Regions from separate parts of the Streptomyces sp. NPDC088252 genome, predicted to be linked through region 1. Evidence: riboswitches for the same ligand, from Rfam matches in the RefSeq annotation. Region 1 holds a riboswitch; each other region holds the start of a gene.

Region 1 (9,561 bases):
CCCGTCGGACTGACGAAGTTCGCCGAAGCGTTCCCCGACCGGGTCTGGGACGTCGGGATCGCCGAGCAGCACGCCGCGGTCTGCGCGGCGGGACTCGCCACCGGCGGACTGCATCCGGTCGTCGCCGTCTACGCCACCTTCCTCAACCGGGCCTTCGACCAGTTGCTGATGGATGTCGCGCTGCACAGGTGCGGGGTGACGTTCGTCCTGGACCGGGCCGGGGTCACCGGGCCCGACGGAGCCTCCCACAACGGCATGTGGGACATGTCGGTGCTGCAGGTCGTCCCCGGGCTGAGGATCGCCGCCCCGCGCGACGCCGACGAGCTCCGGGCCGAGCTCCGCGAGGCCGTCGCCGTCGACGACGCGCCCACCGTGATCCGGTTTCCCAAGGAGTCGGTGGGGGAGCCGATCCCGGCCATCGACAGGATCGGCTCCATGGACGTGCTGCACCGGGCGGACGACCCCGATGTACTGCTGGTGTCCGTCGGTGCGCTCGCCCCGGTCTGTCTCGGCGCCGCGGACCTGCTGGCGGGCGGCGGCGTCCGCTGCACCGTCGTCGACCCGCGCTGGGTCAAGCCGGTCGACGAACAGCTGGCCCCGCTCGCCGAGCGGCACCGGCTGGTCGCCGTCGTGGAGGACAACAGCCGGGCGGGGGGCGTCGGTTCGGCGGTCGGACAGGCGTTGCGGGACGCCGGTGTGGACGTACCCCTGCGGACGTTCGGCATCCCCGAGCAGTTCCTCGCCCACGGCAAGCGTGCCGAGGTACTGGCGGACATCGGGCTCACACCGGTGGAGATCGCCGGGCGGATCAGCGCGGCCCTGGCCGCCAAGGACGCAGCGAGAAGGACCGAGGAGAGCGGGGCATGAACGACGACGGGCCCAAGGGCTTCGATCTGGCACAGCTCCTCGCGGAGCGCGGCGCCGAACGCTATGAGCTGCACACCAGACACCTCAATCACCAGCTGCCCCGCATGCTGCACACCATCGGTTTCGACAAGGTCTACGAACGGGCCGAGGGCGCGCACTTCTGGGACGCGGACGGCAACGACTACCTCGACATGCTCGCCGGATTCGGGGTGATGGGGCTCGGCCGGCACCACCCCGTGGTGCGCAAGGCCCTGCACGACGTCCTCGACGCCTCGCTCGCCGACCTCACCCGCTTCGACTGCCAGCCGCTGCCGGGGCTGCTGGCGGAGAAGCTGCTCACGTACAGCCCGCACCTGGACCGGGTGTTCTTCGGCAACAGCGGTACGGAGGCCGTCGAGACCGCCCTCAAGTTCGCCCGGTACGCCACCGGCAGGCCCAGGATCCTTTACTGCGCCCACGCCTTCCACGGGCTGACGACCGGCTCGCTCTCGGTGAACGGGGAGAGCGGCTTCCGGGACGGCTTCGCGCCCCTGCTGCCGGACACCGCCATCGGGCTCGGTGATCTCGACGCGCTGCGGCGGGAGCTGAAACGCGGCGACGTGGCGGCGCTGGTCGTCGAGCCCATCCAGGGCAAGGGCGTCCACACCGCGCCGCCCGGCTTCCTGCGGGCCGCACAGGACCTGCTCCACCAGCACAAGGCGCTGCTCATCGCCGACGAGGTGCAGACCGGCCTCGGCAGGACCGGCGACTTCTACGCGTACCAGCACGAGGAGGGAGTCGAACCGGATCTGGTCTGTGTCGCCAAGGCCCTCTCCGGCGGCTATGTGCCGGTCGGGGCGACGCTGGGCAAGGACTGGATCTTCAAGAAGGTCTATTCGTCCATGGACCGGGTCCTGGTCCACTCCGCGAGCTTCGGCTCCAACGCACAGGCGATGACGGCCGGTCTCGCGGTCCTGGCGGTGATGGAGGACGAGGGGACCGTCGCCCACGCGCGCCGTACCGGCGATCTGCTGCGCGAGCGTCTGGCCGCACTGGTCGACCGCTACGAGCTGCTGCACGAGGTGCGCGGGCGCGGGCTGATGATCGGCATCGAGTTCGGGCGGCCGTCGTCATTGAAGCTGCGCGGCCGCTGGACCATGCTGCAGGCGGCCCGCAAGGGCCTCTTCGCGCAGATGGTGGTGGTTCCGTTGCTCCAGAAGCACCGCATCCTCACCCAGGTCTCGGGCGACCATCTGGAGGTGATCAAGCTGATTCCGCCCCTGGTGATCGGGGAGCCGGAGGTCGACCGGTTCGTCACCGCGTTCACCGCCGTGATGGACGACGCCCACAGCGGTGGCGGGCTGATGTGGGACTTCGGCAGGACACTGGTCAAGCAGGCCGTCGCCAACCGCTGACCCGCGGAATGTGCGGCTCGTGGGTTTTTGCCTCAGAGGTAAGGAATTTGCCTCTGAGGAAAGCTCCTGGCCCAATGGGTACATGAACACTCCGGACGGAGGGGTGGCCGACGAGCTGCCCGGGATCGCGCCACGCCTGCGCGATCTGCGCCGCAGCCGTGGTCTCACCCTGGAGACCGCCGCCGAGCGGGCCGGGCTCTCGCCCGCCCATCTCTCCCGGCTCGAAACGGGCCGTCGTCAGCCTTCGCTGCCGATGCTCCTCGGCCTTGCCAGGATCTACGGTACGACGGTCTCCGAACTATTGGGCGAGACGCCCCCGGAACGTGACGCGATCATCCGTGGCGGAAGGTTCGACGGGGCCGAGGCCGACGGCTGGATGTACCGGCGGGCCGGCGGTGCCGGCCGGGCGATGCAGGCGCTCCGCGTCCGGGTTCCGCACGGTGCGCAGGGCGACCTCGTACGCGTCCATCCCGGTGAGGAATGGCTGTACGTGCTCGCCGGGCACCTGCGGGTCACGCTCGGGGACACCGTGCACGATCTCGCCCCCGGTGACAGCGCGCACTTCGACTCGCTCACCCCGCACCGGATCACGGCCGTCGACCGTGACGGTGCCGAGCTGCTCTTCGTCCACACCCTGCTGCAGAGCCCCGCCGCCGAGTTGTGCCTCGGCAGTGGTATCCACCGTCGCTGAGACCGGTCCGTCCGGTCGCCAGAGAGGACTGTCATGTCCGATTCAGAGAACTTCGACCCGCTCGGGTCCAGGAAGAACTACGAGGCCCAGGAGCGGAAGTTCCCGCGCGGTGTGGTGATCCGGCTGTTCGCCTACCTCATCGCGGGACACATCTTCGCGGCCTTCCTGTACCTGCTCTTCGCGGTGGCCGGCAAGGGCTGACCGCCGCGAGGGGCGGTCGGGCTACTCCTGGTCAAGGAGCTGCTCGTGCAGCCGCTCACGGGTCTCGGGGGCGAGCTTCAGCCCCTCGGAGAGATAGCGGTCGGTGCTGCCCCAGGTCTCCTCGATGGTCGCGAAGGCCGCGTCCAGATAGGCGGCGTGGGCGCCGAAGAGGGGGTTGAGCAGCTCCATCACCTCGGGCGACATGCCGTTCGCCGAGGTGTCGCTGCGGCGCACCCGGTAGCGGCGGTGGGCGTCGTTGGACTTGAGGTAGTCGGCCTCGATGGCCTCGCGCTCGACGCCGACCGCCAGCAGCGACACCGCGATCGACAGACCGGCCCGGTCCTTGCCCGCCGCGCAGTGCATCAACGCCGGAACGCTGTCCTCGGCCAGGGCGTGCAGCACCCGGCTGTGTTCGGCGGTACGGTCCAGGATGATCGAGCGGTACGAGGCGATCATCCGGTTCGTCCCCTTGCCGTCGGCGAGGAGCGAACGCAGCTGGTCGAGATCGCCGTCGCGGACCATTTGCCAGAACTCGGCGCCGTCGGCGGGGTCGGAGAGCGGGATGCTCACGTTGCGTACGCCCGGCAGTTCCACGTCCAGGCCGTCGAGCCGGTGGTCGGCGGCGTTGCGGAAGTCGAAGACGGTGTGCAGACCGAGACCGCCGAGAAACGCGGCGTCCTCGGCGGTGGCGTGCGCGAGGTGACCACTGCGGAAGAGCCGTCCGTACCGCACCCGCCGGCCGTCCGCGGTGGGCAGTCCGCCCACATCGCGGAAATTGCGGACACCTGCCAGTTCGGGTTCCGTCGACGGGATCTGCGGCAACTGCTGCGTCACAGGGACTCCTGGGGTGTCTGGCGTCGACGCGAGTCGCCGACAAGGTCACTTCCGCGACGATACGACATTGATTCCTCAGGCAATCATCTCGGCCTTTCCTTGTCGATACCTCGTGAACCTCCGTGCTCCGGTGGTGAATCCGTCCAGTGAATTTCGTCGCGAGACCGTTGCCCGCCTGCCCGACGATGGTCGATGATGTGCGGAACTGTTGGAATGTGGGGGAGCGATGATCGAGACTGGCGACAAGGGTCGGACCTGGCTGCTCACCGGGGCGAGCAGCAGCTACGCACTGCGCATCACCGAGCGGGACGAACTGCTCCATCTCCACTGGGGACCGCGGATCTCCCTTGCCGCGGCCGAGGCCCTGGCAGCGGCGCCGGAACCACCGGCCAGGGGGTTCGAGTCCTGGCTCGACGGCCGTGAGGAGTATCCCGTGGAGGGCGGCCCGCGGTTCGTCCGCCCGGCCCTCTCGGTGCGCACCCCCGAGGTCCGTGGCACGGAGTGGGCCTTCACCGATGCCGTGGTGGACGGGGACGAACTCCGCATCGGCTTCACCGACTCCGCGCACCGGCTCGCCCTCACGCTGCACTACCGGATGCGGAACGACTCCGATGTGATCGAGCGCTGGGCCACCGTCGCCCACGCCGGGCCCGACGGCCCGCCGCTGGAGCTGCTGCGCGCCGACGCCGCCGCCTGGGCGCTGCCCGCCCGCGACGGCTGGCGGCTGAGCCGGCTGCACGGCCGCTGGGCGGCGGAGTCCCGGCTCGCACGGGCGGAGCTGACGTACGGCGAAAGCGTCATCTCCAGCAGGCGTGGCCATACGGGCCACCAGTACCTGCCGTGGGTCGCACTCGATGCCGACGGTGCGGCGACCGAGGAGAGCGGAGAGGTGTACGGATGCGCGCTCGGCTGGTCCGGGTCGTGGCGGATCTCCGTACAGCGGCTCCCCGACGGGCTCGTGCAGATCACCGGCGGCGCGGGCTACGACGACTCCGGGCTGCTGCTGCTCGGACCGGGGGAGTCCTACGTCACACCCGTCTTCGCCGGGCTGTGGAGCGCGGAGGGGTTCGGCGGGGCGAGCCGGGCCTGGCACACCTGGCAGTTGGCCCATGTGATCCCGGACGCCGAGAGTCTGCGGCCGGTGCTCTACAACTCCTGGGAGGCGACCGGCTTCGACATCTCGCAGGAGCAGCAGCGCGCCCTCGCCGAGCGGGCCGCCGCGATGGGTGTCGAACTGTTCGTCGTGGACGACGCGTGGTTCGGCCGTCGCACCAGTGACCGGGCGGGGCTCGGGGACTGGACGCCGAATCCGGCCCGCTTCCCCGGCGGGCTGAAGCCGCTCGCCGACGAAGTGCACGGTCTCGGAATGCAGTTCGGCATCTGGGTCGAGCCGGAAATGGTCAATGCCGACAGCGATCTCTATCGCGCACACCCGGACTGGGTGCAGCACTTCCCCGGCCGGACGCGTACCGAGTTCCGTAATCAGCTGGTGCTCAATCTGGCCCGCACCGATGTGCGGGACCATCTCTACGAGCAATTGGACACGTTGCTCTCCAGCGCGCCCGTGGACTATGTGAAATGGGACTTCAACCGCTCCTTCACCGATGCGGGCTGGCCCGGCGAGGAGTATCCGCAGAAGCTCTGGGTCGAGCATGTGCACGCCCTCTACGCGCTGATCGACCGACTCCGGGCCGCGCACCCCTCGGTCGCCTTCGAGTCCTGCTCGGGCGGCGGCGGCCGGATCGATCTGGGGATTCTGTCCCGCACGGACCAGGTGTGGACCTCCGACAACACCGACCCGCTCGACCGCCTCGCCATCCAGGAGGGCTTCGGTCAGATCCATCCGGCCCGGGTGATGGCCGCCTGGGTCACCGACAGTCCGAACGTCCAGCTCAACGACCGGGTCAGCTCGCTGCGCTTCCGCTTCGTGAGCGCGATGGCCGGTGTGCTCGGGGTCGGCGGGGACCTCACCGAATGGAGTGAGGGCGAACTCGCCGAGGCGCGGGACTGGGTGGGCCTCTACAAGGAGATCCGGCCGGTGGTGCAGCACGGCTCCCTGTACCGGCTGCGCGCCCCGCGGGGCGGACTCAGTGCGCTCCAGTACGTCCACGGGGAGGAGAGCGTGGTCCTGATGTGGCTGGAGGCGCAGAGGTACGGGGAGCGGCCCCCGGCCCTCAGGCTGCGCGGGCTCGACCCCGCGGCGATGTACACCTGCCTGGACACCGGGGCGGTGCACCACGGCTCGGTGCTGCTGCACCAGGGGCTGCACACCGGGCTTCAGGGGGATCTCGACGCGGGGGTACTGAGGCTGCGGCGCGAGCGATGAACGTGATGTGTCCGTAATGCGTAGATTCACCCCGAACTCGCACTGTTTGTCGGGTGGATGGTCGCCCTCTCGTGAGCGGGATCATATCCGTGACGGTGTGTGCTGGCGGGGTGGTCGGGTATTCCGTGCGCGGCGCGGAAATTCAAGATCCTCGATCCACGGAGTGTGACCGGAATTCCGCGTCGAATTCTCGGCGCGGATTCCGGTGCGGAACCGGTGGCTTGTTCTCGCCGTCCCGACTCGCTTACGGTCGCCGTCAATCCGGTCGGACCGCCTAATCCTGCCGCCGTCCGGAATTCGCACCCACTCATCGTGTGGCAGGAGCGGGGGAACCAGGTAGGCCGCCGATCGGAGAAATCCGGCCGGCTCGGGGTGAAGTCGCGCTCGGCGCGGCCGGGCATCTCCAGCCCGAACCCGACAGCTCACCTCGTAGGCGCCGGAGAGGAAACACCCCATGCCCATATCGGGTAAGCATCGTCGTACGAAGTCCAGCGTCATCGCCCGTGGTGTCGCCGCCGCAGGCGCCGGTGGCGCCGTCATCGCGCTGCCGCTGCTCGGCGCCACCGGTGCCCACGCCGCGGAACAGGCCGCCCCGGCCGCCGCCGCGCAGTCCGCCTCCATCGCCGCGCATGCCGCCCCGGCCCAGCCGGTCGCGCAGCAGCAGGCCGCCACCACGACCTACTCCGTCGTCTCCGGCGACTACCTGTCGAAGATCGCCGCCGAGCACAAGATCGAGGGCGGCTGGCAGAAGCTGTACCAGGACAACCGCGAGGTCGTCGGCAACGACCCCGGTCTGATCTTCCCGGGCATGAAGCTGACGCTCGGCGGCAAGGCGTCGGCCGACGACGCGGCCACCGGCGCCGGCGCGGGATCGGCCCTCCCCTCGAAGGCCCTCTCGGTTCCCTCGTCGGTCGTGGAGAAGTCCGCCCCGGCCAAGTCCGCCCCGGCCAAGGAGTCCAAGACCTCCGCCCCGGCCGCCCAGAGCAGCGGCTCCGGCTACGCCCACCCGGTTCCCGGCAACCACACCACCGGTTACCGCGCCTCCGGCTCCAACTGGTCCAGCGGCAGCCACACCGGGATCGACTTCCCCGTCTTCACCGGCACCAGCGTGAAGGCCATCACCTCCGGCACCGTCGTCACCGCCGGCTGGGGTGGCGCGTACGGCAACCAGGTCGTCATCAAGCACGCCGACGGCCACTACTCGCAGTACGGTCACCTGTCCTCGATCTCCGTCTCGGCGGGCCAGTCCGTGAGCACCGGTCAGCAGATCGGGCTCTCCGGCGCCACCGGCAACGCCACCGGACCGCACCTGCACTTCGAGGTCCGCACGGGCCCGGCGTACGGTTCGGACATCGACCCGATCGCCTTCCTGGCTTCGCACGGCATCTACGTCTGAGCCGAACAGCCGGGCAGTTGAACAACCGGCGTCCTTCGTCCGGATCGGGCCGGATCGGCGTGCCGGGCACGCGAGCCCGGCGTGATCCGGACGACAGGCCCTGGGGGTGACCCGAGCCGCACAGAAGGGGCGGTGCGCGGCAGCGCACCGCCCCTTCTGCTTATTCCCCCTTTACCAAAACCTGACCGGGTGGCCTATCTCACCACCCGTCAACCCCTTATTACGGTCGCGTAGGTCACATTCGGCGGTGCAGGATAAGCGTTTGTGGCAGACGATTCGAGAAATAATCAACGTGGCGTCATCAACCGACATGGTGTCATCGGGTCGTACGCGGCGATTGGCGACAGCTTCACCGAGGGGGTCGGCGACCCCGGCCCGGACGGAACCTTTGTCGGCTGGGCGGACCGGTTCGCGGTGCTTCTCGCGGACCAGCTCCCGGACCCCGGTACGGCGACGGACACCGAAGGCTCCGCGCACGGGAATTTCAGGTACGCCAATCTCGCCGTACGCGGACGACTCCTGGACCAGATCGTCGAGGAGCAGGTGCCGCGCGCCAAGGAGCTCGCACCCGACCTGGTCAGCTTCTGCGCGGGCGGCAACGACATCATCAGGCCCGGCACCGACCCCGACGACGTCGCCGAGCGCTTCGAGCGTGCGGTCGCGGAGCTGACCGGATCGGTCGGCACCGTCCTGGTCACCACCGGCTTCGACACCCGTGGCGTTCCCGTGCTGCGCCATCTGCGTGGCAAGATCGCCACCTACACCGCCCATGTGCGGTCCATCGCCGACCGTTACGACTGCCCGGTCCTCGACCTGTGGTCGCTGCGGTCCGTTCAGGACAGGCGCGCCTGGGACGACGACCGGCTCCATCTGTCGCCCGAGGGACACACCAGGGTCGCGCTGCGGGCCGCCCAGGTCCTCGGCCTCGACGTGCCGGCCGACCCCGACCAGGAATGGCCCCCGCAGGCACAGCGCGGCACGCTCGAAGTCCGGCGCGACGACATCCACTGGGCACGCGAGTACCTGGTGCCGTGGATCGGCCGTCGGCTGCGGGGCGAGTCCTCCGGCGACCACGTCGAGGCGAAGCGGCCGGACCTCCTGCCGCTCTAGTGCTGTGGCCGGGAGGGTTCACCGGCTCGCGGCGTCCGGCACGGCACCACCCCGCGTTGTCGCATCACGCGAGTGTGTCCGGCACGAGGGCGATCCTCGCGCCTTGCGACGCACCGCACCGGACGCCGCGAGCTTCCCGGCACACCTTCCCGGCCGCAGCACCAGGCCGTCTCGTCGAAGCGCGGTCTGTCGTGCGACGCCTGGTAGGGGCATGACCCGGATACGCCAGAAACCCTCCACGGGTCGATCTTGGCGGGCTGGCTCCGGCTACTCAGCGCTGGGTGTCAGCCACGAGGGTGTCGACGCGGTTCTCGTACTCGCGGCGGGTCTTGCGCTGTGACCGCCGGGGTGCCCTGGGCGCCATCGAGAGGCTGACAGCGGGCGAGGAACTGGCGGTGGACCGCGGGCGCGGCTGTGACGCGCAGGGTGTAGCCCTGGCCGCGGCGTACGGTCATGCCGTGGTCGAGCGCGGCCCGTTCGGCGGGCTCCAGGTCGGCGGCGCGGAGGAAGTCGGCGACCTTGCCCGGCATGTCGAGGGTGACCGGTAGTTCCAGGGCCGGGGCGCCCTCGCGGCCGACGGCGGTGTGTTCGGGCATGAGGTGGGCGACGGCCGTGCGGATGGCGCCGCGGCTGACGCCGTGCTCGTGGGCCGCGCTTTCCGCGAACGGTGAGCGTGTTGGCCGGATCCGATCAGTCCAGTCACCCGCAGGGGTGGCAGGTGCGCCGGGTATCGGCCACACCG
Region 2 (9,561 bases), on a different contig from region 1:
GCGTCGGGGTCGATCACCGTATAACCGGTCTCTCCGGGGAGAAGGTAGTGCAGGTGCTTGCGGGCCAGCTGCCTGATGTACGCGTCGTCCTGGAGGCGCGCCTTCTCGTCGCGCAGCTCCTCGGTGCGGGCTCGGGCCTCCTGCGCCCGGCGCTCCTGGTCGGCGATCTCGTCGCGCTGCGACACGTACTGCCGCATCGGGTAGGCGAGCGCGACCACCAGGGAGCAGACGACGAGGGCGAGGAAGGCCGCCCGGCCGGTGAGCCGGGAGCGACGGGCCTGACGGCGGTTCTGCGACCGGTAGACGCGGGCGGCGGTCTGCTCACCGAGCAGCCGCAGTCGGGTCGCGGTGGAGAACCGGTCCCGGTCCTTCGCGGCCATGTCTCCGCCTCCCCATTACGCACGTCCGTCCCCGCACACGGTACGGGACCGAGTGCGGGGACGGACGGAGGCCGGTGCCTTCGGCCCGTGAGGGCCTGCGGTCAGCCCTTGCCGCGCCTGACGATTCGCGGAGCGTCGCGCTCACCGGTTCGCGGAGCGCTGTGCCGATCAGTTCGCGGAGTGCTGCCCCGGTCAGCTCTCGGAGCGGAACCGCGGGAACGCCGAGCGGCCCGCGTACACCGCGGCGTCGTCGAGGATCTCCTCGATGCGCAGCAGCTGGTTGTACTTGGCGACGCGGTCCGAGCGGGCCGGGGCGCCGGTCTTGATCTGACCGCAGTTCACCGCGACGGCGAGGTCGGCGATGGTGACGTCCTCGGTCTCGCCGGAGCGGTGGGACATCATGCACTTGAAGCCGTTGCGCTGGGCCAGCTCGACGGCGTCCAGCGTCTCGGTCAGCGAACCGATCTGGTTGACCTTGACGAGCAGGGCGTTGGCGGAGCCCTCCTCGATGCCGCGGGCCAGACGCTCCGGGTTGGTGACGAACAGGTCGTCGCCGACGATCTGCACCTTGGCGCCGAGCTTGTCGGTGATGACCTTCCAACCGGCCCAGTCGTCCTCGTACAGCGGGTCCTCGATGGAGACCAGCGGGTACGCGGAGACGAGCTCCTCGTAGTACTCGGTCATCTCGGCGGCGGAGCGGGACTTGCCCTCGAACTCGTACTTGCCGTCCTTGTAGAACTCCGAGGCGGCGACGTCGAGCGCGAGCGCGATGTCCTTGCCCGGGACGTAGCCGGCTTCCTTGATGGCCTCGACGATCAGGTCCAGGGCGGCGCGGTTCGACTCCAGGTTCGGCGCGAAGCCGCCCTCGTCACCGAGACCGGTCGAAAGACCCTTGGTCTTCAGGACCTTCTTCAGCGTGTGGTAGACCTCGGCGCCCCAGCGCAGGGCCTCGGAGAAGGACTCCGCGCCGATCGGGGCGATCATGAACTCCTGGATGTCCACGTTGGAGTCGGCGTGCGACCCACCGTTGAGGATGTTCATCATCGGAACGGGCAGCAGGTGTGCGTTCGGGCCGCCGAGGTAGCGGAACAGCGGCAGGTCCGAGGCCTCGGAGGCGGCGTGGGCGACGGCCAGGGAGACACCGAGGATGGCGTTCGCGCCGAGCGAGCCCTTGTTCTCCGTGGCGTCCAGGTCGAACATCGCCTGGTCGATCAACCGCTGCTCGGTCGCGTCGTACCCCACGAGCTCCGGGCCGATCTGCTCGATCACGGCGAGGACGGCCTTCTCCACGCCCTTGCCCTGGTAGCGGTTGGGGTCACCGTCGCGAAGCTCAATGGCCTCGAACGCACCGGTGGAGGCGCCGGACGGCACGGCAGCACGGCCCGTGCTGCCGTCGTCGAGGCCAACCTCGACCTCGACCGTGGGGTTCCCCCGGGAGTCGAGGATTTCCCGGGCTACGACGACGTCGATGGACGGCACGAGGCATCTCCTTCTGGGATATGACACTGGTTGTGCAGGGTCACTTTGGCCTTGCGACAAGAGCCTAACCGGCCCGGCCCGCTCAGTCGGACGACCGCCCGTCCCCTGGGACGAAAAAGGACCCAAGAGCGAGTATTGCGGGGCAAACAGCCAGAATTTTACTGGCCAGTAACTATAGAAGTTGAACGATCACGCACCGCCGGGGCCGCCCCCGGGACCCAGGCCGGCCCCGCCCGTACGGACGCGATACGGGCCCGCCCTCAGGGATGCGATACGGGGACGACGCGCCCCGCCGGGACGGAGCCGCCGCACATACAGAGGTGACGCGCCCCGCAGAAGCAGGGGGCCACACGGAAACCCCGGCCCGGCGCGTACGGGGGAATGCGCGCCGGGCCGGGGTGCTCAGGGAGGAGAGGCCCCGGACTACTTCGTCAGGTGCAGCTGCTGACCCGGGTAGATCAGGTCGGCGTCCTTGACGATGTCCTTGTTCAGCTCGAACAGGTGCTGCCAGCCGCCCTTGACCTTGTGGTCGGCGGCGATCCGGCTCAGGGAGTCGCCGGAGACGACCTTGTACTCGCCGTCGCCCTTCTCGACCTTCTCGCCGGTCGGGGTGGTGACGGTCTTCTTCGACTCGGCCTGCGGGGCGGTGGAGCGGTCCGAGCGGTTGGTGGCGGGGGCCTCGGTGCGCTCGGCCTTCTTCGGCTGGGCCGGCTGCGACTGCCGCTCGGGCGCGGCCGGGGCGCTCTGCTGCTGCGTGGCGCCGGAGTTGGTCTTCGAGGAGGAGCCGGTGTCGACGCCCGGGTCCACACCGTCGTTGCGCAGGTTGCCGGCGCCGGCGCAGCCCCAGGCACCCGGGCCCTGCATGGCGAGGAGCTTCTCGGCGGTGGCGATCTGCTGAGCCTTGGTGGCCAGGTCGGCACGGGGGGCGTACTGCGTACCGCCGGCGGCGGCCCAGCTGGACTGCGAGAACTGCAGCCCGCCGTAGTAGCCGTTGCCGGTGTTGATGGACCAGTTGCCACCGGACTCGCACTGCGCGACGGCGTCCCAGGTCGCGACGGAGGCTGCGGAGGCACCGGTCGCACCCATCAGCGGGACGGCGACGGCGGTACCGGCGACACCGGCGAGCGTGGCGACACGGACGGCCTTGGACGGGCGGCGGTGCTTGCCCTTGCTGGAAAACAGCATGGAACTTCTCCTCACCGACGCCTACGAGGTGAGCTGTCGGGTTCGGGCCAAGTGAGTTGCCCGGTCGCACGTCCTAGCACGCGACTTCACCCCAAGCCGCCCCTGATCCACCTTTCGGCGATCGGGCCGGCGCCTACCTGGGTCCCCCGCTCCTGCCTACGGCGCTTTACGCGTCTGTTCCCTTCGACCGACGGCAGGATTCGGCGTGACGGTCGACGGGGCCCGCGGTGCGAGCGGTTCCGACCGTAAACACAGGCAACCCCCACATTCAACGATGGACACATCGGACAATCAGCCCTTACTTGCATCTGAGGAACCGTCGTTTTCGCAGGTCGGAGGCGATGCGGAAGGGCTCCCCGGGCGCGACACGCCAGTTGACGCAAAGAGACCCATGTCTCACTTACGCATAAGTGGACATAGGTCCCCTAACTACCCCGATTTTTGAGGCTCTATTAGCCGATTTTCAGACTGCCCTCAGTCGGCCTTCACGTCGAGACGGAGGCTCTGGCCAGGGAGGATGAGGTCCGGGTCGGAGCCGACCGTCCCCCTGTTGGCCTCATAGAGTGCGGGCCAGCCGCCGGGAACCTTCTGTGCGTCAGCAATCGCCCAGAGGTTGTCGCCGGAACGGACGGTGTACGCGCCGTCGGCAGCCGCCGCGCCCGCGTCGCGGGCGTCGCCGCCACCGCGGGAGGCATGGCGACCCGACTCGCGGTCGACGCCGCCGTTCGCGTCCGGGCTCCCTTCGGGCGCCGGGGCGCCGCGGTGCTTGCCGCTCACACCATTGGACGAGTCGGACGTACGGGGTGAATCGGACGCATCGTCGGACGGGCCCGAGGACGGGGCGGCCGACTCGGTGGCCGAAGGCTTCGCGGAGTGGCCCTTCCTGCCCGCCGACTTGCCGTGGGCACCCGAGGCGCCAGCCCTGTCCGACGGCGTGGCGGCATCGGACGGGGTGGCCGACTCGCCGTCAGCCGGCTCCGCACCGCTCGTCGGCTCGCCGGAGGGCGCGATCCCCGGGTCGACACCCGGCAGCGCCCCGTCCGCCGCGAGACCGGAGATGACCGCACAGCTGGGCCACGCCCCCGGACCCTTGTCGGCCAGGACCTTCTGGGCCACGGCTATCTGCTGCGCGCGGCTGGCGAGGTCGGCACGCGGGGCGTACGACTCGCCGCCGTACGCCTTCCAGGTCTCCGGCGAGAACTGCAGGCCGCCGTAGAAGCCATTGCCGAGGTCGGCGCTCCACATGCCGCCGCTCTCGCACTCGGCCACCCGGTCCCAGGTCGTGGCGTCGGCCGCGTGCGCACCGGCCGCGCCGAGCAGCGGGATGGCGATGGCCGAGCCGGTCACGCCCGCGGCGACGACGATGGCGGGTGCCTGACGAGGGCGACGGTGTCTGCCGTTCGCGGAGCCCATGGGGTTGCCTTCCGTGTGACTGACGAGTGACTGGTGAGTCGAACGGTGAACCTAGCGGGACTCGAACGCGTGTCACAAGTCGATGCAGCGCAGATCACGTGAAAGTCACAGAGTTGACAGTGTGTCACCTTGCGTCGTGGGGACCCCCGGCTCGAACTCCACCGGCAACGTGCGCAGTCCGCGCATGATGAGCCCGCCACGCCACCGCAAATCGGCAGGTTCCACCGCAAGCCGCAGGTCCGGAAGGCGCCTCAGGAGCGTGGAGAGCGCGGTCTGTCCCTCCAGCCGGGCGAGTGGTGCTCCCAGGCAGTAGTGGATGCCGTGCCCGTATCCGAGGTGCTGATTGTCACGCCGTGCGAGGTCGAGCGTGTCGGGGTTCTCGAAGCGTTCCGGGTCGCGGTCGGCGGCGGCGAGCACGACGAGCACGGGGTCACCGGCCGCGATGTCCTGCCCGCCGAGTGTCAGAGGCTCGGTGGCGAACCGCCAGGTCGCCAGCTCCACCGGGCCGTCGTAGCGCAGCAGTTCCTCGATGCCGGTCTCCAGCAGTTCGCTCTCCCCCGCATCGAGGGAGAGATGCAGCCGCTCACGCTGCACGGGGTTGCGCAGCAGGGCGTACACCCCGTTGCCGATGAGATTGACCGTCGTCTCGAAGCCGGCGAAGAGGAGGATGAAGGCCATGGCCGCGGCCTCGTTCTCGGTGAGGTGCTCGCCGTGGTCGCTGGCCCGGATCAGCCCCGAGATCAGATCGCCCCCCGGGTTCTCCCGCTTGCGGTGGATCAGCTCGGCGAGATAGCCGCGCATCTTCTTCACCGACCTGGCCACCCCGCCGCGCGGACCGCCGCCGTGGCGGATCATCATGCCCGCCCAGTCCCGGAAGTCGTCCTGGTCCTCGCGCGGCACGCCGAGCAGATCGCAGATCGCGTAGATGGGGAGCGGGAACGCGAAGTCGTGGATGAGGTCCGCCTCCCCCTCCGCGATGAAACGGTCGATGAGGCGGTCCGTCAGTTCCTGCACGCGGGGCGCGAACTCGGCGACCCGTCGCGGGGTGAACGCCTTGGAGACGAGACGGCGCAGCCGGGTGTGGTCGGGCGGGTCGATGTTCAGCAGATGCGTCATCAGCTCCGCCTTGCGCTCGCCCGGGATGCCCGTCTTCCCCTTGGCGTGCGCCGGCTCGGCGTGGTGCGCCGGGTTCTTGGAGAGCCGGCCGTCGGCGAGCGCCTGCCGGGCGTCCGCGTACCGGGTCACGAGCCACGCCTCGACGCCGCTGGGCAGCGCGGTGCGGTGCACCGGGCTGTGCTCGCGCAGCCAGGCGTAGGCCGGATACGGATCGGTGGCGAACTCCCAGGTGAAGAGTTCGGGCGCACCGACGGGGCAGACGGCGGGGTGATCGCCGGGGTCACCGGCGGGGCCGTCGACAGGGCGGGAGCCGGGGTGGTCCGCCGGGCCGTCGGCGGGGCGGTCACCGAAATCACCGGCGGGGCCGTCGGCGGGCAGATCGGCGGGGCGGTCGGCGGGGCTGTGGTTCACCCCCCGACGTTATCCGTTGCCCTCCGCCGCTCGGATGGCGTCCCGGTAGGCGCGGCCCGCGGCCCTCAGCGCGGCCTCGGGGTCGATGCCGTCCTGTTCGGCGCGCACGGCGAGCGCGAGGAGCTCGTACCCGATGCCGTCGCCCGTGGGGAGTGCCACGTCGAGCCCCGCGGTACGGACCCGGCCGGCCAGTTTCGCGGCCAGCGCCAGGCCGGGCTGGCCGAGCGGCACTCCGTCGGTGACCGAGTCGCGCCGCTTCTCGGTGGCCTTGGTCCGCAGCCAGTGCGCGTGCACGTCCTGGGGGGTCTCGGCGGTCTCGTCGCCGAAGACGTGCGGGTGGCGGTGGATCAGCTTCTCGACGAGGGTCGCGGCCACGTCGTCGACGGAGAACGGTTCCTCCCCGTCCTCGGCGATCCGGGCGTGGAGGACGACCTGGAGCAGCACGTCCCCGAGCTCCTCGCGCAGCTCGTCGCGGTCGCCGTCCTCGATCGCCTCGACGAGTTCATACGCCTCCTCGATGGCGTACTTGGCGAGGCCCTTGTGGGTCTTCTGCGAGGTCCAGGGGCACTCGATCCGGATCCGGTCCATGATCTGGACCAGATCGAGGAACCTGGCCCCCGGCAGATCGTACGAACCGGGCAGCAGCTCCAGGTCCGGCATCCGCACCCGACCCGATCCCGCGAGCCTCGCGAGCCCGTCGGTCAGCGACGGGCTGCCTTCGCCGCTCGTCAGGACGACGACGCTCCGGCCGCCCGCGCAGGCGTCGACGAGCTCCTGCGCGGTGGGCCCCGAGTGCTCGACGGTGACGCCCGCCTCGCGCAGATACGGCAGCTGCGGATTGTCCGGCTCGGCGCAGAGCACCCGGTCGGCGGCGTGCAGCGTCTGCCAGGCGGGCCAGGACAGAAGACCGGGCGCGACGCGGTGGCTGGCGGTGAGCAGGACGATACGGCCGGGGGCTTCAGCGTTCACCGTTCGAATCTACCCCGGTCGCTCCGGTCGCCATCGTCAGGCGCCGGACTCGGCACCCGCCTCGGCTTCCTTGGTGACCTGGGTGATCCAGGGGGCCTTGTAGTTGGCGAGCTGGGTCTGCTTGTCGTCCCAGGCGCCGTACCGCGGATTCACGTCGACCTTCAGCGCCTTCGACGCCTTGCTCAGCGCGTCACCGACGGCCTTCTGCCCCGCGGGCTGCTGCAGGTCGGCGCCGAGCGCCTGGGCCAGCTTCGTCAGCTGGACCTGCTCGCGCAGGACGGCGTCGATCTGGTCGGGGGCGACCCAGCTCTGCTGGAGCATCGCCGTCCGCAGCTGTGCCTCTCCCCCGGACTGGGCGGCGGCCGCGCTGCGCATCTGCTGGATCTCGTTGCGACTGACGGTCACGCCGGCGTCCCGCGCGGCCCGGTCGAGGACCCGGTCGAAGATCATGCCGTGCAGTTTGGCCCGGCTGAGCTGCCCGGACTTGTCGATGAGCTGGGAGGCGTCCTTCGAATCACGCTGGGCCTCGCGTACCGCCGCCACCTGGCCCTGCAGCGTGGACACCTCGATCCGGTCCCCTCCGACGAGGGCCGCGGCGCCCGGGTGGGCCTGGCTGCCGCAAGCGGTCAGGAGTGGGGCGCCGGCGAGCAGGGCGGCGGAGACGACGAGCGCGGTGCGACGGCGGCGGTGCAAAGGAAACCTCCCGGGGAGAGTTTGTGCATCAGTGCACAAGACCTTGCGTTGATCGATGTTAGGCAGTGGATGTGGTTGGGGCCACTGGTTCGACCAACGATTCGGAAGGAGTTGGGGATGTGGTCCCTCTCCGGGGCCCTGCCCGGGGCGCTCGGCGGCCTCAGGAGACGCGTTCGGCCGCCGGGACGCCGCGGTCCGGGCGCAGCATGATCGTGCGCGAGACGACGAAGGTGATCGGGATGGCCGCCGCGGCCGCGACCAGTGGCGCGTACCGGCTGCTGAACCCGGAGAGGTCGACCAGCAGATAGACGCCGCCCGTCGTGATGACGAAGTTGGCGGCGTTGGTGAGCGGGAAGAGCAGGAATTTCCGCCAGGTCGGCCGGGTCCGGTAGGTGAAGTACGAGTTCAGGAAGAAGGAGCCGGTCATGCTCAGCGCGAACGCGGCCACATGGGCGGCGATGTACGGCAGCCGGCCCAGCAGGACGAGGTAACAGCCGTAGTACGTACCGGTGTTCACGATACCCACCAGGGCGAATCGGGCCATCTGCGCCTTGACCGTCATCGGCGTGCGAACTCCTGGCGTTCCCGTATCGGCTCAGTCGTCGCCGCGGCGTTCGTGGCCTTCACCAGGAAGTGCGGGCGGCGCTTCACCTCGTAGTAGATACGGCCGACGTACTCGCCGACCACTGCGACCATCACCATCTGGACCCCGGCGAGGGCGGTGACCACGACGAGGAGGGTGACATAGCCGGGGGTGTCGACCCCTCTCACCAGCGCGACGCCGACGATCCAGGCGGCATAGGCGAGGGCGACGGACAGCAGCAGCATGCCCAGGTAGAGCGCGGCGCGCAGCGGTTTGTTGTTGAAGGAGAGAAGCCCGTCGAGACCGTAATTGAGGAGCTTTCCGAAGGTCCAGGCGGAACGGCCCTGTTCGCGGACGGCATTCTCGTAGCTGAAGGTCGTGGTGCGGAATCCCACCCAGGCGAAAAGGCCCTTGGAGAACCGGTTGTACTCGGTGAGTTCCAGGACGGCGTCGACCGTACGGCGGGACAGCAGTCTGAAGTCGCCGACGCCGTCGACCAGTTCCACGTCGACCAGCCGGTTGATCAGCCAGTAGTAGGCGCGGGCGCTGACCGTGCGGGTGACGCGGTCGCCCTTGCGGGTGCGGCGGGCGATCACCTGGTCGTAGCCGTCCGCGTGCTCCTGGAGCATCCGGCCCACGAGCTCCGGCGGGTGCTGGAGGTCGGCGTCCATGATGACGACCGCGTCGCCCTCGGCATGCTGGAGACCGGCCAGCATGGCGGCCTCCTTGCCGAAGTTGCGGCTGAAGGAGACGTAGCGGGCCCGAGGATCGGCGGCGGCCAGCTCCTGGAGGATCACCAGGGTCCGGTCCTTGCTGCCGTCGTCGACATAGACCAGTTGGAATTCATGCCCCAGCCGCGTCATTTCTTCCGTGACACGTTCATGGAAGCGTTCGAGGATCTCTTCCTCGTTGAAACAAGGCACCACCAGCGAGATCAGCACGGATGTACACCAACCCGCGCACGTGTCGGAATTTGACGCTCCATATGACTGAGGGGCGTCCATCAAGTGAATTGCCTTACTCCGGCCGCGGTTTATCCGTTCGAGGCTGGCATATTCCTGCGTATGCCGACTTTCCGCCTCCGTTCGTACGCGGGTTCGCTCGCCGCGCTGCTCACCGTCGCCGCCGTCTGCGCGGGTGACGCCTGGGCGCGGAGCTTTCCGTTCGGACCGCGCACCCGGAGCGTCAACGACCTCGGCAATCAGTTCGTGCCGTTCCACTCCCGGCTGTGGGACCTGCTGCACGGGAACGCGGACGGCGGCATCCTGCTCAACTGGTCGTCCGGGTACGGAACCAGCTTCCTGCCGGATCTCGGCACCTATCTGACCAGCC
Region 3 (9,561 bases), on a different contig from region 1:
GGTGGACGGCCTGAAGTGGATCTCCAGCTTCCCGAAGAACGTGACGGCCGGCATCCCAAGGGCATCGGCCGTGCTGATCCTCAACGACCATGACACCGGTTACCCGTTCGCCTGCCTGGAGAGTTCGATCATCAGCGCCACCCGGACGGCCGCGTCGGCGGCGTCGGCGGCCGACTGGCTCAGCCGCGACCGGTCGCGACCGACGCGCGTCGGGTTCTTCGGGGTGGGCCTGATCGCCCGCTACATCCACACCTTTCTGGTCGGTACCGGCTGGTCGTTCGACGAGATCGGCGTACACGACCTGTCCGCCGACAGCGCGGCGGGCTTCCGCTGCTACCTGGAGCAGTCGGGCACCAGCGGCCGAATCACCGTGCACGACAGCGCCGAGCAGTTGATCCGAAACAGCGACCTGGTGGTCTTCGCCACGGTCGCCGGTCAGCCGCACGTCAGTGACCTGTCATGGTTCGCACACAACCCGCTGGTGCTGCATGTGTCGCTGCGCGACCTCGCGCCGGAGATCCTGCTCGCCTCGACCAACATCGTCGATGACGTCGAGCACTGCCTCAAGGCCGACACGTCGCCGCATCTGGCCGAGCAACTCACGGGCAACCGGGACTTCCTGCACGGCACGTTGGACGACGTGATGGCCGGGCGGGTGACGGTGCCGACGGACCGGCCGGTGGTGTTCTCGCCCTTCGGCCTCGGGGTGCTCGACCTCGCGGTGGGCAAGTACGTGTACACCGAAGTGGCTCGCAGCGGAGAGTTGCACGTCGTCGACAACTTCTTCCACGAAATGAGCCGGTACGGATGAGCAGGACGAGAGTCCAGGTGGCTCCTTCAAGGCTTCCGATAGTGCTCTGCTCCAGACAGAGGAGACCGTCGTGCCCATCATTTCCGCTCCGTACGCCTTCAACGAAGAGGATCTCTATGTCGACCTCCGGTCGATCTTCGGGCACTCGCTCTTCCTGAAGTGTGAGGGCTTCAACTTCGCCGGCTCGATCAAGTTGAAGGCCGCGACCGAGATGGTGGAGGACGCTGAGCGGGATGGAATCCTGACGCCGGAATCGATCCTGGTCGAGTCCTCGTCCGGAAACCTCGGCGTGGCGCTGAGCGTGATCGCGGCGAGCAAGGGCTACCGGTTCCTGTGTGTGACGGACGCCCGCGTCAATCTGCCCAACAGAATGATGATGGAGGCGTTGGGCAGCCAGGTGCACGTGATCACCGAACAGGAGGCCAACGGCGGTTTTCTCGGCGCACGGCTGGACTACGTCCGCGCGCTGTGCGCCTCCGACGACCGGTATGTGTGGCTCAGCCAGTACACGAATCCGAGCAACTGGAAGGCGCACTACCGCACGACCGCGCCGGAGATCGCCCGTCAGTTCCCACGGCTGGACGTGCTGTTCGTCGGAGCCGGCACCACAGGGACCCTGATGGGCTGTGCGCGCTACTTCCGGAGATGGCACCGGCGGGTGCGGATCATCGCGGTGGACAGCGTCGGCTCGGTATCCTTCGGCGGTTCGCCGGGCCGCCGGATGATTCCCGGTCTGGGCACGAGTGTGCGCCCGCCGCTGCTCGACGAGTCCTATGTCGACGAGGTGATTCGTGTCGAGGAGGCGGACACCATACGTGCCTGCCATCGTCTGGCCAGGCGCGGATTCCTGTTCGGCGGCTCCACCGGCACGGTGATCAGCGCCGCAACGGACTGGATGGCCCGGCATGACGCGCGCGAACTCACCGCAGTGGCCATCGGCCCGGACCTCGGCGAGCGCTACCTCGACACCATCTACCAGACCAACTGGGTGCAGGGTCTCTACGGCGAGAACGTGCTCGACTCCGACAAGGAGGCCGCCGATTCCTGGGCAGCCGCCCCCTCGCCGGTGACACCGTAGGACCGTCGGCCGGAGCCTGCCAGTCTTCTGAGTCAGGAATTCTGTTCGGACAGCTGGCGAGGCGTTCGAGGATCTCGTCTGCGGTCTTGGTCCAGACGTAGGGCCTGGGTCGGTGTTCCATGCGGCGATCCAGGTCCGGATGTCCTTCTCCAGGGACTGGGCAGATCCGTGGACGCCTCGCCGTATCTGCTTGTTCGTCAACTCGGCGAACCATCGCTCCACCAGGTTGGGCAGGACGATCCGGTGGGTGTGAAGTGCAGGTGGAACCGTGGCTGTGCCGACAGCCAGGTCTTGATGGCCGGAGTCTTGTGGGTGGCGTGGTTGTCCAGCACCAGGTGGACCTCGGGCCGGCCGGGACTTCCTCGTCGAGCTTGATGAGGAACTTCGTGAACTCCTCGGCACGGTGGCGGCGGTGCGGGGAACCGATCACCTTGCCGGTGGCGACCTCCAGAGCGGCGAACAGGGTGGTGGTGCCGGCGCGTACGTGGTCGTGGGTGCTCCGCTGCGGAACCCCGGGCATCATCGGCAGCACCGGCTGAGAGCGGTCCAGGGCCTGGATCTGCGACTTCTCGTCGACGCGCACCCGGACGCGGCATAAGTCCCGTCTGCCCGGCGCTGTGTGGTGCGCACGCTCCCTAGAGCATTCCGGGAGGGACGGGCTCCGCGGTACCGCGCCGCGCCACGAACACGAACTCCCTGCCCGGCCGGTCGGGTGCGTCGCGTACGTCCTCGACGACGAAGCCGTGCTCGTGCAAGTCCCGCTCGATCTCCGCACGTTCACGGAAGCGGAGCGTCGATTCCGAGGTCAGTACGCCCCCGTCCGCAGCGAACACGTGCGTACCCCGGAAGCTCACCAGCGGCAGGCTCACGTCCGTCAGCTCGGCCCAGGTCTCGACGTGGCCGACGCCCGGGATATCCGTCATGCGGTACGTGGTCTCGCGCGTCCACTCCGCCCACTCCTCCCACACACGCTGCGCCGGATCACGCGTCTCGAAGACAAGCCGCCCGCCGGGCCGCAGCGCCTCGTACGCGCCGCGCAGCGTCGTACGCCACGCCTGCGGCTCGGCGATCGCCTGGGCGACGTTCCCGGTCATCGTCACCAGGTCGATCTGCATGGGCGGCAGGTCCCCCGCGTCGCCGTCGAGCCAGCGCACCCGCTCCGCGCCCGGCTTGCCACGCGCGACGTCGACGGACGCCCGCGCGGGATCGATCCCGGTGACCGTCATCCCGCGCTCTGCGAGCAGCAGCGCGAACACGCCCGTACCGCACCCGATGTCCAGCACAGACCGCGCGCCGAACTCCTCCGCCATCGCGAGATACGCGTCGAGATCGCTGCGGTCCGGATCGAGTGGGTCGTAGATGGCGGCGAGCCGCGGATGCCCGAAAGTTGCGTCACCCATGGAGGCGAACGTATGTGGCCCCGAGCCCGCGCGGCCACTGCTTTTCGGGTTACGGCGCCAAGCGGGCACGGCGAAGTGCGCCGCTGATCCCGGCAGGAGTTGTCTTCAAATGTCACGCCCACATCAGGAGCGAGGCGAGGGTGACGGCCGCTTTGTAGGACTCGGCGGTCTTGTCGTAGCGGGTCGCGATGCCACGCCACTGCTTGAGGCGGTTGAAGCACCGTTCCACGACGTTGCGATGCTTGTGGAGCTGCTTGTCGAAGCGGGGCGGGCGTCCGCCTCGGCTGCCGCGGCGGGCCCGGTTGCGATTCTGGTCGGCTCGCTCGGGCATGGTGTGGGCGATGCCGCGCCGCCGCAACCAGGTGCGTATCGCGCGGGAGCCGTAGCCCTTGTCGCCCAGTACATGAGCGGGCCGCAGCCGGGGCCGTCCCGGCCCGACGCGGGGCACCCGGATCGCCTCCATCACGGCGGTGAACTGCGCGCAGTCATTCGTGTTGCCGCCCGTCAGCACGAAGCCGAGCGGGCGCCCCAGGGCATCGCAGGCCGGGTGGATCTCGCTGGTCAGGCCGCCCGGGGAGCGTCCGAGTGCGGGGATGCGGAGCCCCCTTTCCGGGCCCCGCCGACATGCTGGTGGGCGCGTACGACGGTGGAGTCGACCGACACCACCCAGTCGATCTCGCCCGCCGCGTGCGCCCGGGCCTGGGCGGACCGGAGCATCCGCTCGAAGGTGCCGTCCAGGGCCCACCGGCAAAAGCGGGTGGGCAGCGTGTGCCAGGAGCCGTACCACTCCGGCACGTCCCGCCAGGCCGTGCCCGTCCGGAACTTCCACACGATCCCGTTGAGCACGGTTCGGTCGTCCAGACGCTTCCGTCCGTGCAAGGACTGGGGCAGCAAAGGACGGAGGAACTTCCACGAGACGGTCATAGGTCACATGCACCGTTCCCAAGTCATCCCACCCGAGGGGGGAGATGAGCTCGTACCGTTCGCCGTTCGCCGATCGCGATCGGCTCCGCATAGCGCCGGGATGTGCTGCGGGCCTCTGCCGACACCGGCTGCTCGTAGCGTCGAGATGCGGCTTGGGCGTCCGCCGCCACCGGGAGCAACCGGCGGGCCAGCGCCCGTAGATGCGTCCCGGGAGCGGGTCACGGAGCAGCCATAGGGAAGTCCGGCCGGAACCCGGAGTTGCGGGTGAGGACCAGGGAGCCCGAGGTGTCGGTACCAGTGCGGTCAGGCGTGGGGCGCCCCTGCGCCGCCAGGGCCGCCTTGACATGGGTGTATGCGGTGTCGACGGTAATCTCTGCAAGGCCCACCTGGCGATGCCGTGCGTGAGCACTTGGAGCAGCTCACCCGTGAAGGCAGTGTAGGTTTCACCAATGCGCGCGATCGCGGGCAGGTCATGGCGGGCGGAGCTGATGACCACCGCTCCCGCTGTCGCTACCTGGACCCGCAGGGTGTCGGCCGCGTCCACCATCAGCCCGTGGGCTTGCCCGCTGAAGCAGCTGTCGAGGATCACCACCCGGCGTTCCGCCCGAGTCTGGATCAGCACGGACTTGAGCCGTGTATACGGCAGGCGGGTCCACGGCTCGTCCGGCCTGGAGCCGGTGACCGAGTCCGAGTACCGCAGTTCGTCATCGGGATGACCGTGCCCGCTGTAGTGGATGAGCAGGGTGTCAGTAGCTTCCGCGGCCGCCCCTCGAACGGGGCCGATGAATTCGGATGGCTGCCTGGGGTCGGCGACGACCGTGCAATGCCCCGACGGCAGGCCCCAGCCTGGGGCTGAGGTGAAGAAGCCGGGCGAGCGCGGCAAGGTTGTTCCGGACGGCCGGGAGAGGCGGCAGGTGGTCATAGTCCGCGACACCGACCAGGACCACCCGTGAGGATTCCGGGCGGGGAGGCGGCATCCGGCGGCTACTCGCTCTCCAGCGCCTGGACGAGCCGGGCGACGACGGCCGGATCACCGGAGTCCACTGTCACCCGTACACCATTGCGCTCGATGGTGACGACCGGCGTCGATGGCCGGGGGGATCAGCGCGATGACGTCGAGGGTCGTGCCCATCTCGCCCTCGGCAGGGGGCGCTGGCCGGAGGGCGAGAGTTGCGCCGGTCCTGATCGCCGTGTCCTGGCGGAGCCGTTGCGCGAGTTGGCGCAGGTCCCGTCCCGGCGAGTCCCCGTCCACGGAAAAGTGGTACTCCGACATACATCGACCCCTCCCCCTTGGCTTCCGTCCGTCGCGGGCGCGAACTGGCGCACCGTCATAGAGCCATCATAACCTTCTGTACGTCCTGTACATTTTTTACAGAAACTCGCGCAGGCCCCGCACGGACCCCGATACGCGGACTGCGTACAGACCCGGAGGAGAGGCATCACCCATGCTGTTCCGTCCCAGCGCCCGCTACGTACTGCCCGAGTTCACCGAGCGCACGACCAGCGGAACCCGCACCTTCGACCCGTACTCCAAGCTGCTCGCCGAGCGGATCGTGTTCCTGGGCACCCCGGTCGACGACACCGCGGCCAACGACCTGATCGCCCAGTTCATGTATCTGGAACATGACGCTCCGGACCGACCCGTCTCGCTCTACATCAACTCCCCCGGAGGCTCGTTCGGAGCCATGTCCGCGATCTACGACACGATGGAGTACCTCACCTGCGACGTGGAGACCTTCTGCCTCGGCCAGGCCGGTTCCTGCGCCTCGGTACTGCTCGCCGCGGGCACTCCGGGCCGACGGCACGCACTGCCGGGAGCCCGGGTCGTCGTTCAGCAACCCGCGCTCAGCGAGCCGGTGCAGGGCCGGCCTTCCGACCTGGAGATCGAGGCCCGGGAACTGGAACGCATCCGCGAGATGCTCATCACACTGCTGGCCCGTCATACCGGCCGCGGCGCCGAGCAGATCGCCACCGACATCGAGCGCGACCTCATTCTCGACGCGCCGGGCGCCAAGGCATACGGCCTGGTGGACCACCTCACGCAGAACCGGAAGTCATCACTCCCCCCGCACGGCACGAGGTGAACGCCCGGTGCAGCCGCCACACTTGCCACAACTGCCCGCACTGACCCGCGCGGAGGGGGAGTTCATCGACCGCTACCTCGAAGTCCTCGACCAGTTGGGCCGGATCAATCCGGCGCGCGGCAGCGACACCTATGGCGCGCTGCGCGCGGCGCAGGCACTGGTGGCCCGGGCGGGCGCGCTGCGGGATGCCCTCGCGTCGATGCATGAACGCGGCGAGGCGCAGATCCACACGGGAACCCTGGCGCGAGCCCTGCGCGTACTGGACGGGGAGCGACGGGCCGGACGCGTCACCATACCCCCCGCTCCGCCGAGTTGATCAGCCTCCGCCGGCCCCGCCGCCGGGGTCCGGCCGGCTCCCGCGACCCCACCAGCAGCCGGGATTCGGCCAACTCCCGTACATGACACGCCCGGTGGGCACATCGAAATACCTCGCTCGTTCGGCGTAGAAAGCCCCCCTCGCGCGGGATATCTCAACTTGCGTTTTTCAGATGACCAGTGATCGGAATCAATGATTCCACCGCTGGTACGGGCCGGGTCCCGGTGAGCGCCCCGGCCCCCGAATTCGTCACCCCCACCCGAACGGGTCAGTCGTGAGGAGCCTCACAAATCGCTGTTTCCTCTCGGAAATCCGGCAGTCGGTGAGTCAAGATCCCTGGGACGACAAGCCCCCGCCACCGCGACGGGGCGGTCCGGGCGGACGCCGAGTCCTGCCGCCGTCCGGATGCCTGGTCGACAGAAGTGGATCGGCAGGAGTGGAGGACCCGAGCACAACGGGTCGACCGGATCACCGGTCGACCCTCGGGGTGAAGCCGCCGAGCGCGGCCGGGCAACTTCGCCAGCCCGAACCCGACAGGTCATCCTTCACAGGCGGCTGACGAAGGGTTGCGCATGGCTGCGCAGGTTCATGTCCCGTCTCTGCTCGTCCGGGCCGGTACGGCCTCGGTTCTGACTCTGGCCGCCGTCGGCGGCACCATGCTCGCCCCGGGCGCCACGCCGGAGGCCCAGGCGGCGACTCCCTCGATGAAGGCGCTGAACATCGCCGCGTCGAAGAAGGGGTCGCCGTACGGGTGGGGGGCCACCGGCCCCAACCGCTTCGACTGTTCGGGGCTGACGGTCTATTCGTTCAAGAAGGCGGGCAAGAAGCTCCCCCGCACCGCCCAGCAGCAGTACAACAAGACCCGCCATGTCTCGGCCAAGCACAGGAAACGCGGCGACCTGGTCTTCTTCCATTACGGTCGCAGCGTCTACCACGTGGGGATCTACGCCGGCCACGGCAAGATCTGGCACTCGCCGAGGACCGGCGCGGTGGTCCGGCTGGAGAAGATCTGGACGAAGAGGGTCTACTACGGGCGGGTCGGCTGACCCGTCCGGGGGATCCTGGCCGTCCTCCGGCCGCGATTCGCCGGCGGTGCACCGTCCCGTGTCGCTGACCTGCCCGTCACTGATGCGGGGGCGGTCACCTGGCCCGACGCGGCGCGCCGTGCGTCGCTCCCGCCCTCGGTCAGCCCTGCACGGGGATGCTCCAGGGAAGCGCGATCCAGACCGTCTTGCCGCCGTCGGCGGTGGGCGTGACGGTGAGCCGGCCGCCGCACTCCTTGGCCAGACAGCGGATGATCACCATGCCGCGCCCGTTGTCCTGCTGAACGGCGGCGGGCAGCCTACGGGGCCAGCGCGGGTGGCTGTCCGTCACCCCCAGATACAGCAGTTCCTCCTGCTCCAGTCTCAGGTCCACGGCGAAGGTGGGCGACTGCCCGAAGGTGTGCTGGACGGCGTTGGTCGCGAGCTCCGAGACGATGAGGCGGATACTGTCGGCGAACTCGGTGTCGGCGGTCAGGCCCCATTCGGTGAGCATCCGGACCACATGTTTCCGGGCCGCCGAAACCGAGGCCGGATCGCTCGGCAGAGTGAGGCTTGCTTCTTGATGGTCTGCCATGGCGAGCCGTCCCTTTCCCACCCGGACCGACGCGGGATCGGTCCCGGTTGCGCTTCGCGCCAGATTGCCATCGATGCTGCCCTCCCCGACGGCGATCCACCAAGATATGCATATATCTGTCGCTCAATGCGGTGAACCCCGCCACACGAAACCGGATGCGGGCGCCACACTGTCCGCTCGGCACGAGAGGGAGGGAGGCCGCGCATGCACTACGGCCCTGCGGTACGACGCCGCAAGCTCGGGGAGGAGCTCCGGAGGCTGCGCCACGCGTCGGGACTGACCAGTCGGGACGCCGCGCGGAGGCTCGGCTGGCACCAGTCCAAGCTGAGCCGGATCGAGACCGGTGTCAGTGGGGTGCGCCCGGCCGATGTGGCCGGACTGATGGACGCGTACGGCGTGGACGACACCCGGCTCCGGACGCTCCTGGAGGCGCTGGCAGGCTCGGCGGGCGGTGGCGGCACCGGGTGGTGGCATGCCTATCGCGGCCTGATTCCTCCGCAGTACCGCGACTTCATCAGTCTGGAGTCGCAGGCGCGGACCGCACGGACCCTGGAGACCTCGGTGATGCCGGGACTTCTGCAGACGGCGGACTACGCACGCGCGGTGACCCGGGCTTCGCTGGACGGTTTACCCGCCGGCCAGTTGGACTCCCTGGTGGAGGTGCGGCTCGCCCGCCAGGGGGTGCTGCGGACCGATCCGCCGCTGCGGCTGAGTGCGGTGCTCGACGAGGCGGTGCTGCGGCGCGAGGTCGGCGGGCGCCTGGTGATGAGGAACCAGCTGCGCCATCTGGCCCGGGTGGCTCAACTGCCCCATGTGGAACTCCAGTTACTGCCGTTCTCGGTCGGCGGATACGCCGGCCTCACCGGGCCTTTCGTTATCTTCTCATTTCCGAACACTTCTGATCTGGACGTGGTAGTTCTCGACCATTTGACGAGTAGCCTCTACCTGGAGCGGAAAGAAGACCTTGAGGCGTACAGCTCGGCCTTCCGCACCATGCAGGCACATGCGCTGTCGCCGCAGCACTCGTTGGACCTCATCGCCGCGATCGACCGCGACGGTCGGTGACCCCGGACTGCCCGAGAGGGGCGTCATGTCGGATTGCCTCGCACAGCACGAGTTACGGTGGCGGCGCAGCAGCCGCAGCACGGGCATGAACAACTGCGTGGAAGCCGCGCCGTTCGGTCACGGGCGCATGGCCGTGCGGGACTCCAAGGACGTGTCCAGGCCACCACTGCGGTTCTCCGCGGAGGCCTGGACCACCTTCGTCTCCGGCCTGCATCGGCGTTCGGCCGGCTGACGGGCACGACCGCCCACAGAGGTGGTCGGTCGGC

What was found. Region 1 has a riboswitch for cyclic di-AMP ahead of ACIOHC_RS36460 (LysM peptidoglycan-binding domain-containing M23 family metallopeptidase). Riboswitches for the same ligand answer to the same signal wherever they lie in the genome.
Region 2: another riboswitch for cyclic di-AMP. It lies ahead of ACIOHC_RS10070 (transglycosylase family protein); the one in region 1 lies ahead of ACIOHC_RS36460 (LysM peptidoglycan-binding domain-containing M23 family metallopeptidase).
Region 3: another riboswitch for cyclic di-AMP. It lies ahead of ACIOHC_RS20370 (C40 family peptidase); the one in region 1 lies ahead of ACIOHC_RS36460 (LysM peptidoglycan-binding domain-containing M23 family metallopeptidase).

What each region holds. Positions count from the first base shown of each region.
Region 1 covers NZ_JBIURS010000027.1:1,564-11,124, forward strand. The annotation lists gene dxs (1-deoxy-D-xylulose-5-phosphate synthase) at 1-867, shown strand, start outside; gene ACIOHC_RS36435 (aspartate aminotransferase family protein) at 864-2,261, shown strand; gene ACIOHC_RS36440 (XRE family transcriptional regulator) at 2,344-2,952, shown strand; gene ACIOHC_RS36445 (DUF6126 family protein) at 2,986-3,153, shown strand; gene ACIOHC_RS36450 (tyrosine-protein phosphatase) at 3,175-3,987, opposite strand; gene ACIOHC_RS36455 (alpha-galactosidase) at 4,214-6,313, shown strand; cyclic di-AMP (ydaO/yuaA leader) riboswitch at 6,604-6,764, shown strand; gene ACIOHC_RS36460 (LysM peptidoglycan-binding domain-containing M23 family metallopeptidase) at 6,768-7,709, shown strand; gene ACIOHC_RS36465 (SGNH/GDSL hydrolase family protein) at 7,974-8,819, shown strand; gene ACIOHC_RS36470 (hypothetical protein) at 9,104-9,415, opposite strand.
Region 2 covers NZ_JBIURS010000004.1:93,924-103,484, forward strand. The annotation lists gene ACIOHC_RS10060 (septum formation initiator family protein) at 1-380, opposite strand, end outside; gene eno (phosphopyruvate hydratase) at 573-1,859, opposite strand; gene ACIOHC_RS10070 (transglycosylase family protein) at 2,283-3,044, opposite strand; cyclic di-AMP (ydaO/yuaA leader) riboswitch at 3,048-3,218, opposite strand; gene ACIOHC_RS10075 (transglycosylase family protein) at 3,519-4,457, opposite strand; gene ACIOHC_RS10080 (cytochrome P450) at 4,563-5,951, opposite strand; gene ACIOHC_RS10085 (nucleoside triphosphate pyrophosphohydrolase) at 5,994-6,953, opposite strand; gene ACIOHC_RS10090 (SurA N-terminal domain-containing protein) at 6,990-7,646, opposite strand; gene ACIOHC_RS10095 (GtrA family protein) at 7,807-8,208, opposite strand; gene ACIOHC_RS10100 (glycosyltransferase family 2 protein) at 8,205-9,170, opposite strand; gene ACIOHC_RS10105 (YfhO family protein) at 9,294-9,561, shown strand, end outside.
Region 3 covers NZ_JBIURS010000009.1:156,651-166,211, reverse strand. The annotation lists gene sbnB (2,3-diaminopropionate biosynthesis protein SbnB) at 1-811, shown strand, start outside; gene sbnA (2,3-diaminopropionate biosynthesis protein SbnA) at 882-1,889, shown strand; partial or broken gene ACIOHC_RS20405 (IS630 family transposase) at 1,957-2,478, opposite strand; gene ACIOHC_RS20400 (methyltransferase domain-containing protein) at 2,525-3,289, opposite strand; partial or broken gene ACIOHC_RS20395 (IS5 family transposase) at 3,402-4,213, opposite strand; partial or broken gene ACIOHC_RS20390 (caspase family protein) at 4,671-5,135, opposite strand; gene ACIOHC_RS20385 (hypothetical protein) at 5,244-5,486, opposite strand; gene ACIOHC_RS20380 (ATP-dependent Clp protease proteolytic subunit) at 5,662-6,297, shown strand; gene ACIOHC_RS20375 (hypothetical protein) at 6,305-6,613, shown strand; cyclic di-AMP (ydaO/yuaA leader) riboswitch at 7,010-7,182, shown strand; gene ACIOHC_RS20370 (C40 family peptidase) at 7,186-7,659, shown strand; gene ACIOHC_RS20365 (ATP-binding protein) at 7,799-8,230, opposite strand; gene ACIOHC_RS20360 (helix-turn-helix domain-containing protein) at 8,435-9,295, shown strand; gene ACIOHC_RS20355 (DUF397 domain-containing protein) at 9,321-9,527, shown strand.